Linked DNA regions of Variovorax paradoxus. The protein of the gene in region 1 binds, or shares a complex with, the protein of each later gene. Links are inferred from orthologs where the notes say so. Each region holds a gene or a part of one and is shown in the gene's direction. Other genes may lie near its edges.

Region 1 (5,736 bases):
GTTGAACGGCGCGATACCCATGTTGCGCATCCGCGTGAGCGTGGTCGGCGCGTCGTTGGTGTGCAGCGTGGAGAGCACCAGGTGGCCCGTTTGCGCGGCCTTGATCGAGATATCGGCGGTTTCGAGGTCGCGGATTTCGCCGACCATGATGATGTCGGGATCCTGGCGCAGGAAGGCGCGCAGCGCGGTCGCGAAGGTCAGGCCGGCCCGTTCGTTGACGTTGACCTGGTTGACGCCGGGCAGGTTGATTTCCGACGGATCTTCCGCCGTGGCGATGTTGACGCCCGGCTGGTTCAGCAGGTTCAGGCAGGTGTAGAGCGACACTGTCTTGCCGGAGCCAGTCGGGCCGGTGACGAGCACCATCCCGTACGGGCGGCCGATGGCATGCAGGAGCCGCGCTTTTTCATCCGCGTCGTAGCCCAGGGCATCGATACCCAGGCGCGCGCTGCTCGGGTCGAGAATACGAACGACGATCTTCTCGCCAAACAGCGTGGGCAGTGTGCTCACGCGAAAGTCGATCACGCGGTCGGGCCCGATCTTGAGCTTCATTCGGCCGTCCTGCGGCACGCGTTTCTCGGAGATGTCGAGCCGGGAAATGACCTTGATGCGCGAGGCCAGCTTGTCCTTGATGACGGTGGGCGGGCTGGCGATCTCGCGCAGTTCGCCGTCGACCCGGAAACGCACGCGGTAGTGATGCTCGTAGGGCTCGAAGTGAATGTCCGAGGCCCGCATGCCAACGGCGTCGAGCAGCATCTTGTGAAGGAAGCGCACGACCGGTGCGTCTTCGACTTCTGCGATTGCCTGCTCGTTGCTGTCGCCCGAGGTGTCGGCCGAGACATCGTCGAACTCGAACTCGCTGCCGACGATGTTGTTGATGCTCTCCGCCGCCGTCACTGCGGCGGCTTCGATCATTCGCGACAGCTTGTCGTATTCCGCGATGACCCAGTCGACACCCATCTGGGAGGCGAACTTGATCTTCTCTGCCGCCTGTTGGTCCGAGGGATCGGCTGTTGCAACAATCAGACGGTTGTTGCGTTTGCTCAGGACAACGATGCGGTACGCGTGGCACAGCTTCGCGTCGAGCAGATCCTTCGGCAGGCGCTGGGGATCGATGGCGTCGAGATCGAGCAGCGGCGCGCCGAAGGCGGTGGAAAGGGTGTGGGCGAGATCGGCGGCCGAGACGGCGCCGGAGCCGGTCAGCTCCGCGATGAAGCTGGTGCGGCCACTCAGGGACTTCTGGTAGATGTCTTCGGCGGCCCTGGCAGGAAGCTTGCCGGCCGACACCAGGGCGCGCGCGAGCCCGGGGAGGGCAATCTGCGAGGGTTCTTTAACTGGAAGTTCGGCAGCGGCCATTCAACGAATGAAAAAGATGTGAAAAAGTGCTTCACGATCATCGCTGAACAGCCCAGTGCTGTAAATCGCTACACAGCAACAGGCATGGCCATTTATTTATGCCAGCCAAAGGCTGGTCGGGGTGAGAGGATTCGAACCTCCGGCCTCTACGTCCCGAACGTAGCGCTCTACCAGGCTAAGCTACACCCCGATGGTTGCAAGAAAAAAGAAATCGTCCTAGATGCCAACTCAGGAGAGGTGTTCAGGCACGTCGCTCAAGCAACTGAGCCGCCAATTGTAGCAAACCTGAAGCGTGCGAATTGGATGGGAAGCCGCTCAGCGCATGAATTGCGCGCTGTGCTTCGGCGGCAGCCGCCGCGCGGGAGGCGTCCAGGGCTCCAGTTTCGCGAACGATCTCGACGACCTTGCCCAGCTGGGCGGTGTCGCCCGCCTCGATGGCGGCGCGCACCAGGTCGCTCTGAGCCGAGGTGCCTCGCTGCATTGCGAAGATGAGCGGGAGCGTGGTCTTGCCTTCGCGCAGGTCGTCGCCGACGTTCTTTCCTGTCTCGTTGGCGTCGCCCGCGTAGTCCAGCACGTCGTCGATCACCTGGAAGGCGGTGCCGAGTGCCTGTCCGTAGGTGGCGCAGGCCTCTTCCACATCAGGTGTGGCGCCTGCCAGCACGGCCGCGAGGCGGGTGCTGGCCTCGAAGAGCTTTGCGGTCTTCGAGCGGATCACGCGCAGATATGCCGCCTCGTCCAGCGATGCGTCGTGCATGTTCATCAGCTGGAGTACCTCGCCTTCGGCGATCACGTTGGTGGCTTCGGCCAGGATCTGCATGACGCGCATGTTGCTGGCATCCAACATCATCTGGAATGCGCGCGAGTAGAGAAAGTCGCCGACCAGCACGCTGGCCGGGTTGCCGAACGATTCGTTGGCGGTCGCTCGCCCGCGCCGCAGGGTCGATTCGTCGACCACGTCGTCATGCAGCAGGGTGGCCGTATGAATGAATTCCACAACGGCGGCCAGATTGAAGCGCTGTTCGCCGGTGTAACCCAGCGCGCCCGACATCAGCAGCAGGAGCGCCGGCCGCAGGCGTTTGCCGCCAGCGGAAATGATGTACCTGGAAACCTGGCTGACCAGCGGCACGCCCGTGTCGAGGCGGCGGGCGATCACACGGTCGACTTCGACCATGTCGCCGGCAATCAGGTCCAGCACGGTGGCGGTGGGGGAGGTGTCGGCGGCGGGAACTGGCAAAGCGGAGGCGCGGAGCGCTGCTGAGGATGATGGCGACCCAAGCTGGGGAAGGGCCGGAAGGCGCAAATTATAGGGAGCCGCGGCGGTTTGCCGGGATTGCGCTGGGCTGAAAGTGGTTAGCAGGCACAAACCGCGCTATAATCTTGGGCTCTGCGGAATTCGCTGCGGAGACTCATTTCTAAGAGGTTTACATGTACGCGGTCATAAAAACCGGTGGCAAGCAGTATCGCGTTGCTTCCGGCGAGAAAATTAAAGTAGAACAGATTGCTGCGGACGTAGGCCAGGAAATCGTGATCGACCAGGTTCTGGCTGTCGGAAACGGCGCTGAAATCAAGGTTGGCACGCCCCTGGTGTCCGGCGCAACGGTGACAGTCACGGTACTGTCGCACGGCAAGCACGACAAGGTCCACATCTTCAAGATGCGCCGTCGCAAGCACTATCAGAAACGTCAAGGTCATCGCCAGCAGTTCACCGAACTGCAAATCGGCGCGATCGCCGGCTAAGGAGCAGATTCCATGGCACAGAAAAAAGGCGGCGGCTCAACGCGAAACGGGCGCGACTCCAAGCCCAAGATGCTCGGCGTGAAGGCTTTCGGCGGCGAACTGATCAGCGCAGGCTCGATCATCGTGCGCCAGCGCGGCACCCAGTTCCACCCCGGCGTGAACGTCGGCGTGGGCAAGGACCACACGCTGTTTGCCCTGGTCGACGGCCACGTGTCGTTCGGTACCAAGGGTGCACTCAACAAGCACACGGTCAACGTGACCCCCGCGGCGTAAGCCTCGAGTCACTTCGACCTGCCCGAGGCCCCGCATTGCCGGGGCTTCTTCATTTGTAAACTGGACATCCCATGAAGTTCGTCGACGAAGCCTTCATCGACATCGCCGCCGGCGATGGCGGCAACGGCTGCGTGTCGTTCCGTCATGAGAAGTACAAGGAATTCGGCGGCCCCAACGGCGGCGACGGCGGCCGCGGCGGCCACGTGTTCGCAGTGGCCGATTCGAACCTCAACACGCTGGTCGATTTCCGCTACTCGCGCCGCCACGAAGCCAAGCGCGGCGAGCACGGCATGGGCTCCGACATGTTCGGTGCCGCGGGCGACGACATCACGCTCAAGATGCCGGTCGGCACGATCATCTCCGATGTCGAAACCGGCGAGGTGCTGTTCGAGCTATTGAAAGAGGGCGAAGTCATCACCATCGCCAAGGGCGGCGACGGTGGCTTCGGCAACATGCGCTTCAAGAGCGCCATCAACCGCGCGCCGCGTCAGAAGACGCCCGGCTGGCCTGGAGAAAAGCGCAGCGTCAAGCTGGAGTTGAAGGTGCTGGCAGACGTCGGCCTGCTTGGCATGCCGAATGCCGGCAAGTCGACGCTGATCAGCGCCATTTCCAATGCCCGCCCACGCATTGCCGACTACCCCTTCACCACGCTGCACCCGAACCTCGGTGTTGTGCGCGTCGGCCCGGAGCAGAGCTTCGTGGTGGCCGACCTTCCCGGCCTGATCGAAGGCGCATCCGAAGGTGCGGGCCTCGGCCATCTCTTCCTGCGCCACCTGCAACGCACGCGCCTGCTGCTGCATGTGATCGACATGGCGCCGTTCGACGACAACATCGACCCTGTCGCCCAGGCCAAGGCCATCGTCGGCGAGCTCAAGAAGTATGACGCCGCGCTCTACGAAAAGCCGCGTTGGCTCGTGCTCAACAAGCTCGACATGGTGCCGACCGAAGAACGTGCGGCCCGCGTCAAGGACGTCGTGAAGCGCCTGCGCTTCAAGGGGCCCGTGTTCGAAATCTCGGCGCTCACGCGCGAAGGCTGCGAACACCTGGTGCAGGCTGTTTATCAGCAGGTCAAGGCACAGCAGGTGGCCGAGCACGCGCCGGTCGTCGTCGATCCGCGCTTCACGCCGTTGCCTTCCGAGGGCGCCTGAGCGGCGTTGCCGCATCGCCCCGCGGCCCTGCCAACAGATAGATAGATAGACAGCAATCCACGCAGCATCCAAGACCGTTACAACCCGAAAATGACCTCGAACTCCGGATCCACTGCCTTGCGGGATGCCCGCCGTATCGTCGTCAAGGTGGGTTCCAGCCTCGTGACCAACGAGGGGCGCGGTCTCGACGAGGCTGCCATCGGCGAGTGGTGCCGGCAACTGGCTGCACTGGTGCGCGAAGGGCGCGAGGTCGTGATGGTGTCGAGCGGGGCCATTGCCGAAGGCATGAAGCGCCTCGGCTGGCGCACCCGGCCGCACGAAATCAACGAGCTTCAGGCCGCTGCGGCCGTCGGACAGATGGGCCTGGCCCAGATGTACGAAACCAAGCTGCGCGAAAACGAAATCGGCAGCGCGCAGGTGCTGCTGACCCACGCCGACCTGGCCGATCGCGAGCGCTACCTCAATGCCCGTTCGACCCTGGTCACGCTGCTCAAGCTGGGTGTGGTGCCGGTCATCAACGAGAACGACACGGTCGTCAACGACGAGATCAAGTTCGGCGACAACGACACGCTGGGTGCACTCGTGGCCAACCTGGTCGAGGCCGATGCGCTGGTCATCCTCACAGATCAGAAGGGCCTGTACACGGCCGACCCGCGCAAGGACCCGGAAGCCAAGTTCGTGCACGAAGCCGCTGCGGGCGATCCGGCGCTCGAAGCGATGGCGGGTGGCGCAGGCTCCAGCATCGGCCGTGGCGGGATGATCACCAAAATCCTCGCGGCCAAGCGCGCCGCCGGCTCTGGCGCTTCCACGGTCATAGCCTGGGGCCGAGAGGCCGATGCCCTGCTGCGCCTGGCGCGGGGCGAGTCCATCGGCACGCTGCTGGTGGCGCAGACCGCCAAGCACCAGGCCCGCAAGCGCTGGATGGCTGACCACCTGCAACTGCGCGGCGCCGTCGTCGTCGATGCGGGTGCGGCAGCCAAGGTACGGGCCGAGGGCAAGAGCCTGCTGCCGATCGGCATGACCAGCGTTTCAGGCGAGTTTTCGCGCGGCGACGTGATCGCGGTGCGCGACGTCGATGGCGTCGAGCTGGCCCGGGGCCTTGCCAACTATTCGAGCGTGGAGGCGCGCCTGCTGTGCCGCAAGCCCTCGAGCGAGTTCGAGCGCCTGTTGGGCTATGTTGCGGAGCCCGAGATGGTCCATCGCGACAACATGGTGCTGATGCCCA
Region 2 (3,904 bases), 3.4 Mb from region 1 along the record:
GGGCAAGACGGCGGTCGAAATGTTCCAGGCCGCGGCCGACGGCGAGATCCGCGCGCTGTGGATCGCCTGCACCAACCCGGCACAGTCGATGCCCGACCAGGCCACGGTGCGCCGCGCGCTGGAACGCGCCGAGTTCGTCGTGGTGCAGGAAGCCTTCGCCACCACCGCCACCTGCGCCTTTGCCGACCTGCTGCTGCCCGCCACCACCTGGGGCGAGAAGGAAGGCACCGTGACCAACAGCGAGCGCCGCATCTCGCGCGTGCGCCCGGCTGTGCCGGCGCCCGGCGAGGCGCGCAACGACTGGTCGATTGCAGTGGCCTTCGCGCACCGGCTCGAAAGGCAGCTGGCCCGCGCGTTCACGCTGTTCCCGTACGAGACGGCCGAATCGGTCTGGAACGAGCATCGCGAATCCACGCGCGGGCGCGACCTGGACATCACCGGCATGAGCTACGCGATGCTGGAAACCGCCGGCCCGCAGCAATGGCCGCTGAAGGAAGGCGAAAGCACCGGCCGCGTGCGCCTCTACGAAGACGGCGTGTTCCCAACGCCCGATAGCCGCGCCCGCTTCGTCGACACGGTCTACAAGCCGGTGGCCGAAGCCCGCGAGGCCCGCTACCCCTTCTCGCTGAACACCGGCCGCCTGCGCGACCAGTGGCACGGCATGAGCCGCACCGGTACTGTCGGCCGCCTGTTCGGCCATGTGTCTGAGCCGGTGGTGCAGATGAACGCGCAGGACATGGCGCGCCGCCAGATCCGCGAAGGCGACCTGGTGCATCTGACGTCGAAGCGCGGCTCGATCATGCTGCCCGCGCGTGCCAGCGCCGAGGTGGGGATGAGCCAGGCTTTTGTCGCCATGCACTGGGGCGAGGAGTACCTGAGCGGCTGCTCGTCGAACGGCACACGGCTCGCGGGCATCAACGCGCTGACCACGCCGGCCTACTGTCCGACCTCGAAGCAGCCCGAGCTGAAGCACACGCCGGTGAAGATCCTCAAGGCCGAGCTGCCGTGGTCGCTGCTGGCCATGGCCTGGCTGCCCGATGGCGACGCGCTGGCCGCGCACCGCGCGCTGCAGCCGATGATGGCGCTGTTTCCTTTTGCGACCTGCGTGCCGTTTGCCGGCAACACGCAGGGCGCCGAACGCAGCGGCCTGCTCTTTCGCGCCGCCGCGCACGACGCACCCGACGACACGCTGGTCGAGAAGATCGAAGCCCTGCTCGGCCTGCAGACCGCCGACACCCTGCGCTACGCCGACCGCCGCCGGGGCCAGCGCCGCTCGGCCCGGCTGGTGCGCCGTGCCGACGGCAGCGCCGGCCTCGAAGCCTTCCTGCTGGGCGGCGACACCAGCGCCGAAACCTGGATCTCCACGCTGCTGCGAGAGGAACTGCCGGCGCAGAGCTACGGCCGCCTGCTGCTGTCGCCGGGCTCGAAAGCGCCGGTGGCGGTGCAGTCGCGCGGCAAGACGGTGTGCACCTGCTTCAACGTGGCGGACGTGGCGATCCAGACCGAACTGGGCCGCTGCACCGGCACCGCCGACGAGCGGCTGGCCAAGCTGCAGGGCGCGCTGAAGTGCGGCACCAACTGCGGCTCGTGCATTCCGGAGCTCAAGCGCATGGTGCGGGCGACGCCGGCCGAAGCGGAGGCGACGTTGTGATGCGCCGTCTGCATTGCCCCCGCTCCCCTTGGGGAGAGGGCTGGGGTGAGGGTGAGCGGCAATGACGACCGCGCGATGTTGCAAGGCCGCTGCCCTCACCCTGACCCTCTCCCGCAAGCGGGAGAGGGGACAAGACACCCGATGCATAAGCCAACTCACATTCCGGCATAAGCGTTGCAGGACAATCCGCCTACCCATGGGAATCAGCCAATACATCAAGGAAATCGGCCGCGGCGCACGAGGCGCCAAGCCGCTCACGCGTGAACAGGCCACCGACCTGTTCGGCCAGGTGCTGGACGGCACCGTCACCGACCTCGAAATCGGCGGCTTCTGCCTGGCCATGCGCATCAAGGGCGAAACGCCCGAGGAGATGGCCGGTTTTCTCGATGCAACCCATGCGCGGCTCAACCGCATTCCCACCGGCGACCGGGCGCTGGTCGTGCTGCCCAGCTACAACGGCGCGCGCAAGCTGCCGGTGCTCACGCCGCTGCTGGCGCTGCTGCTGGCGCGCGAAGGCCTGCCGGTGCTGGTGCACGGCAGCGCGAGCGAAACATCTCGCGTGCTGGCGTCGAACGTGCTCTCGGCGCTCGATGTGCCGCCCATGACCGCTATCCGCCCCATCGCCAACGGCGAAGCGGCCTTTGCCCCCACCGAACTGCTGAACCCCGCGCTCAAGCGCCTGCTCGACGTGCGCCGCGTGGTCGGCCTGCGCAACCCGGGCCACAGCGTGGTGAAGCTGATGCAGCCCACCGCCGGCCCCTGCGTGGTGGTGGCCAGCTACACGCACCCCGAATACGCCCGCACCATGGGCGAGACCTTCGAGCTCACGGGCATGACCGCCCTGCTCTCACGCGGCCTCGAGGGCGAAGTGGTGTCCGACCCGCGCCGCACCGCGCAGATCGACGGCTTCGTGCGCGGCGTGCGCACCGAGTTGCAGGCGCAGCAGGCCGGCACCACCGCCGAGGTGCCCGGTCTGCCGAAGGAAATCGACGTCGCCACCACAGCCGACTACACGCGCCGCGTGCTGGCAGGCGAGCTTCCCGTGCCCGAAGCCATTGCGGCGCAGGTCAGGCACATCACGCAACTGGCATCCCACGCATGAACAACGACACCCCCACCTCCTTCATCACCGGCCGCTGCACGCTGGTGGGCGCCGGCCCGGGCGACCCGGAGCTGCTGACCGTCAAGGCCGTGAAGGCGATCCAGGCCGCGACGGTGCTGCTGGTCGACGACCTCGTGAACGACGAGATTCTGGCCTACGCCCGCCCCGGAGCGCGCATCGTGCATGTGGGCAAGCGCGGCGGCTGCAAGAGCACGCCGCAGGCCTTCATCGAGCGGCTGATGATCACCGCAGTGCGCGAAGGCGAAACCGTGGTCCGCCTCAAAGGCGGCGACCCGTTCATCTTCGGCCGCGGTGGCGAAGAAGTGGAGCACCTGCGCGAAGCCGGCATCGAGTGCACCGTGGTCAACGGCATCACCGCCGGCCTCGCGGCCGTGACCGCGCTGGGCGTGCCGCTCACGCACCGCGACCATGCGCAGGGCGTGGTGTTCGTCACCGGCCATGCCAAGACCGGCGCCGGCGCAGCCGAAGACCCGACCGACTGGCGCGCGCTGGCCGCGACGGCGTACAACGCGCGGCTCACGCTGGTGATCTACATGGGCGTGTCGGGCGCCGGGCACATCGAACGTGAACTGCTGCAAGGCCTTCCGGGCGACACGCCGGTGGCCGTCATCCAGCATGCAAGCCTGCCGCACCAGCGGCACATCGCGACCACGCTGGGCAACCTGCAGAACGGCATCGCCGAGGCCGGCCTGGCCAGCCCGGCGGTGATCGTGGTGGGCGACGTGCTGCGCGGACTGGCAGCCGCCGAGGTACCGGTGGACGCGGACAAGTTCGGTACCTGATCGGCACCTGACCAGGGCGAGGACAGCACGAGCGGCACGGGCGCCGCGCACCACAACGTGGCATGGATCGTGCTGAGCCATCGGCAATGAATGCCGTCGCCACGCCCGAACCCGCCGCAGTCGAGATCGTCGCGCTCACCAAGCGCTATGCCCCCGGCACACCGGCCGCCGTCGACCAGATAGACCTGCGCATCGCCAGCGGAAGCTACTGCTGCCTGCTCGGCCCGTCGGGCTGCGGCAAGAGCACCACGCTGCGCATGATCGCGGGCCACGAGTCCGTCACCAGCGGCGACATCCTGCTGGACAACCGCAACATCACCGACCTGCCCGCGGCCGCGCGCGGCACGG

The links. Proteins that work in one complex are often made in the same cells at the same time.
Region 2: the proteins of cgtA (region 1) and ybiB are in contact, whole or in part, in a crystal structure (PDB 8BFT), measured with the Escherichia coli proteins. The link is inferred for Variovorax paradoxus from one-to-one orthologs.

The regions. Positions count from the first base shown.
Region 1 is NZ_CP102931.1:1,035,953-1,041,688, forward strand. Bases 2,665-5,472 are described here. They hold cgtA (Obg family GTPase CgtA), read left to right. Parts: upstream 2,665-3,434; coding sequence 3,435-4,511; downstream 4,512-5,472. Other genes in these bases: rplU (50S ribosomal protein L21), read left to right, coding at 2,779-3,090; rpmA (50S ribosomal protein L27), read left to right, coding at 3,103-3,363; proB (glutamate 5-kinase), read left to right, coding at 4,602-5,472. Also shown: type IV-A pilus assembly ATPase PilB, read right to left, coding at 1-1,353; NWF24_RS04925 (polyprenyl synthetase family protein), read right to left, coding at 1,595-2,587; more of proB, read left to right, coding at 5,473-5,736. UniProt on the Escherichia coli protein: An essential GTPase which binds GTP, GDP and possibly (p)ppGpp with moderate affinity, with high nucleotide exchange rates and a fairly low GTP hydrolysis rate.
Region 2 is NZ_CP102931.1:4,426,613-4,430,516, forward strand. Bases 993-3,800 are described here. They hold ybiB (DNA-binding protein YbiB), read left to right. Parts: upstream 993-1,847; coding sequence 1,848-2,753; downstream 2,754-3,800. Other genes in these bases: NWF24_RS20890 (nitrate reductase), read left to right, coding at 993-1,651; cobA (uroporphyrinogen-III C-methyltransferase), read left to right, coding at 2,750-3,556; NWF24_RS20905 (ABC transporter ATP-binding protein), read left to right, coding at 3,643-3,800. Outside these bases: more of NWF24_RS20890, read left to right, coding at 1-992; more of NWF24_RS20905, read left to right, coding at 3,801-3,904.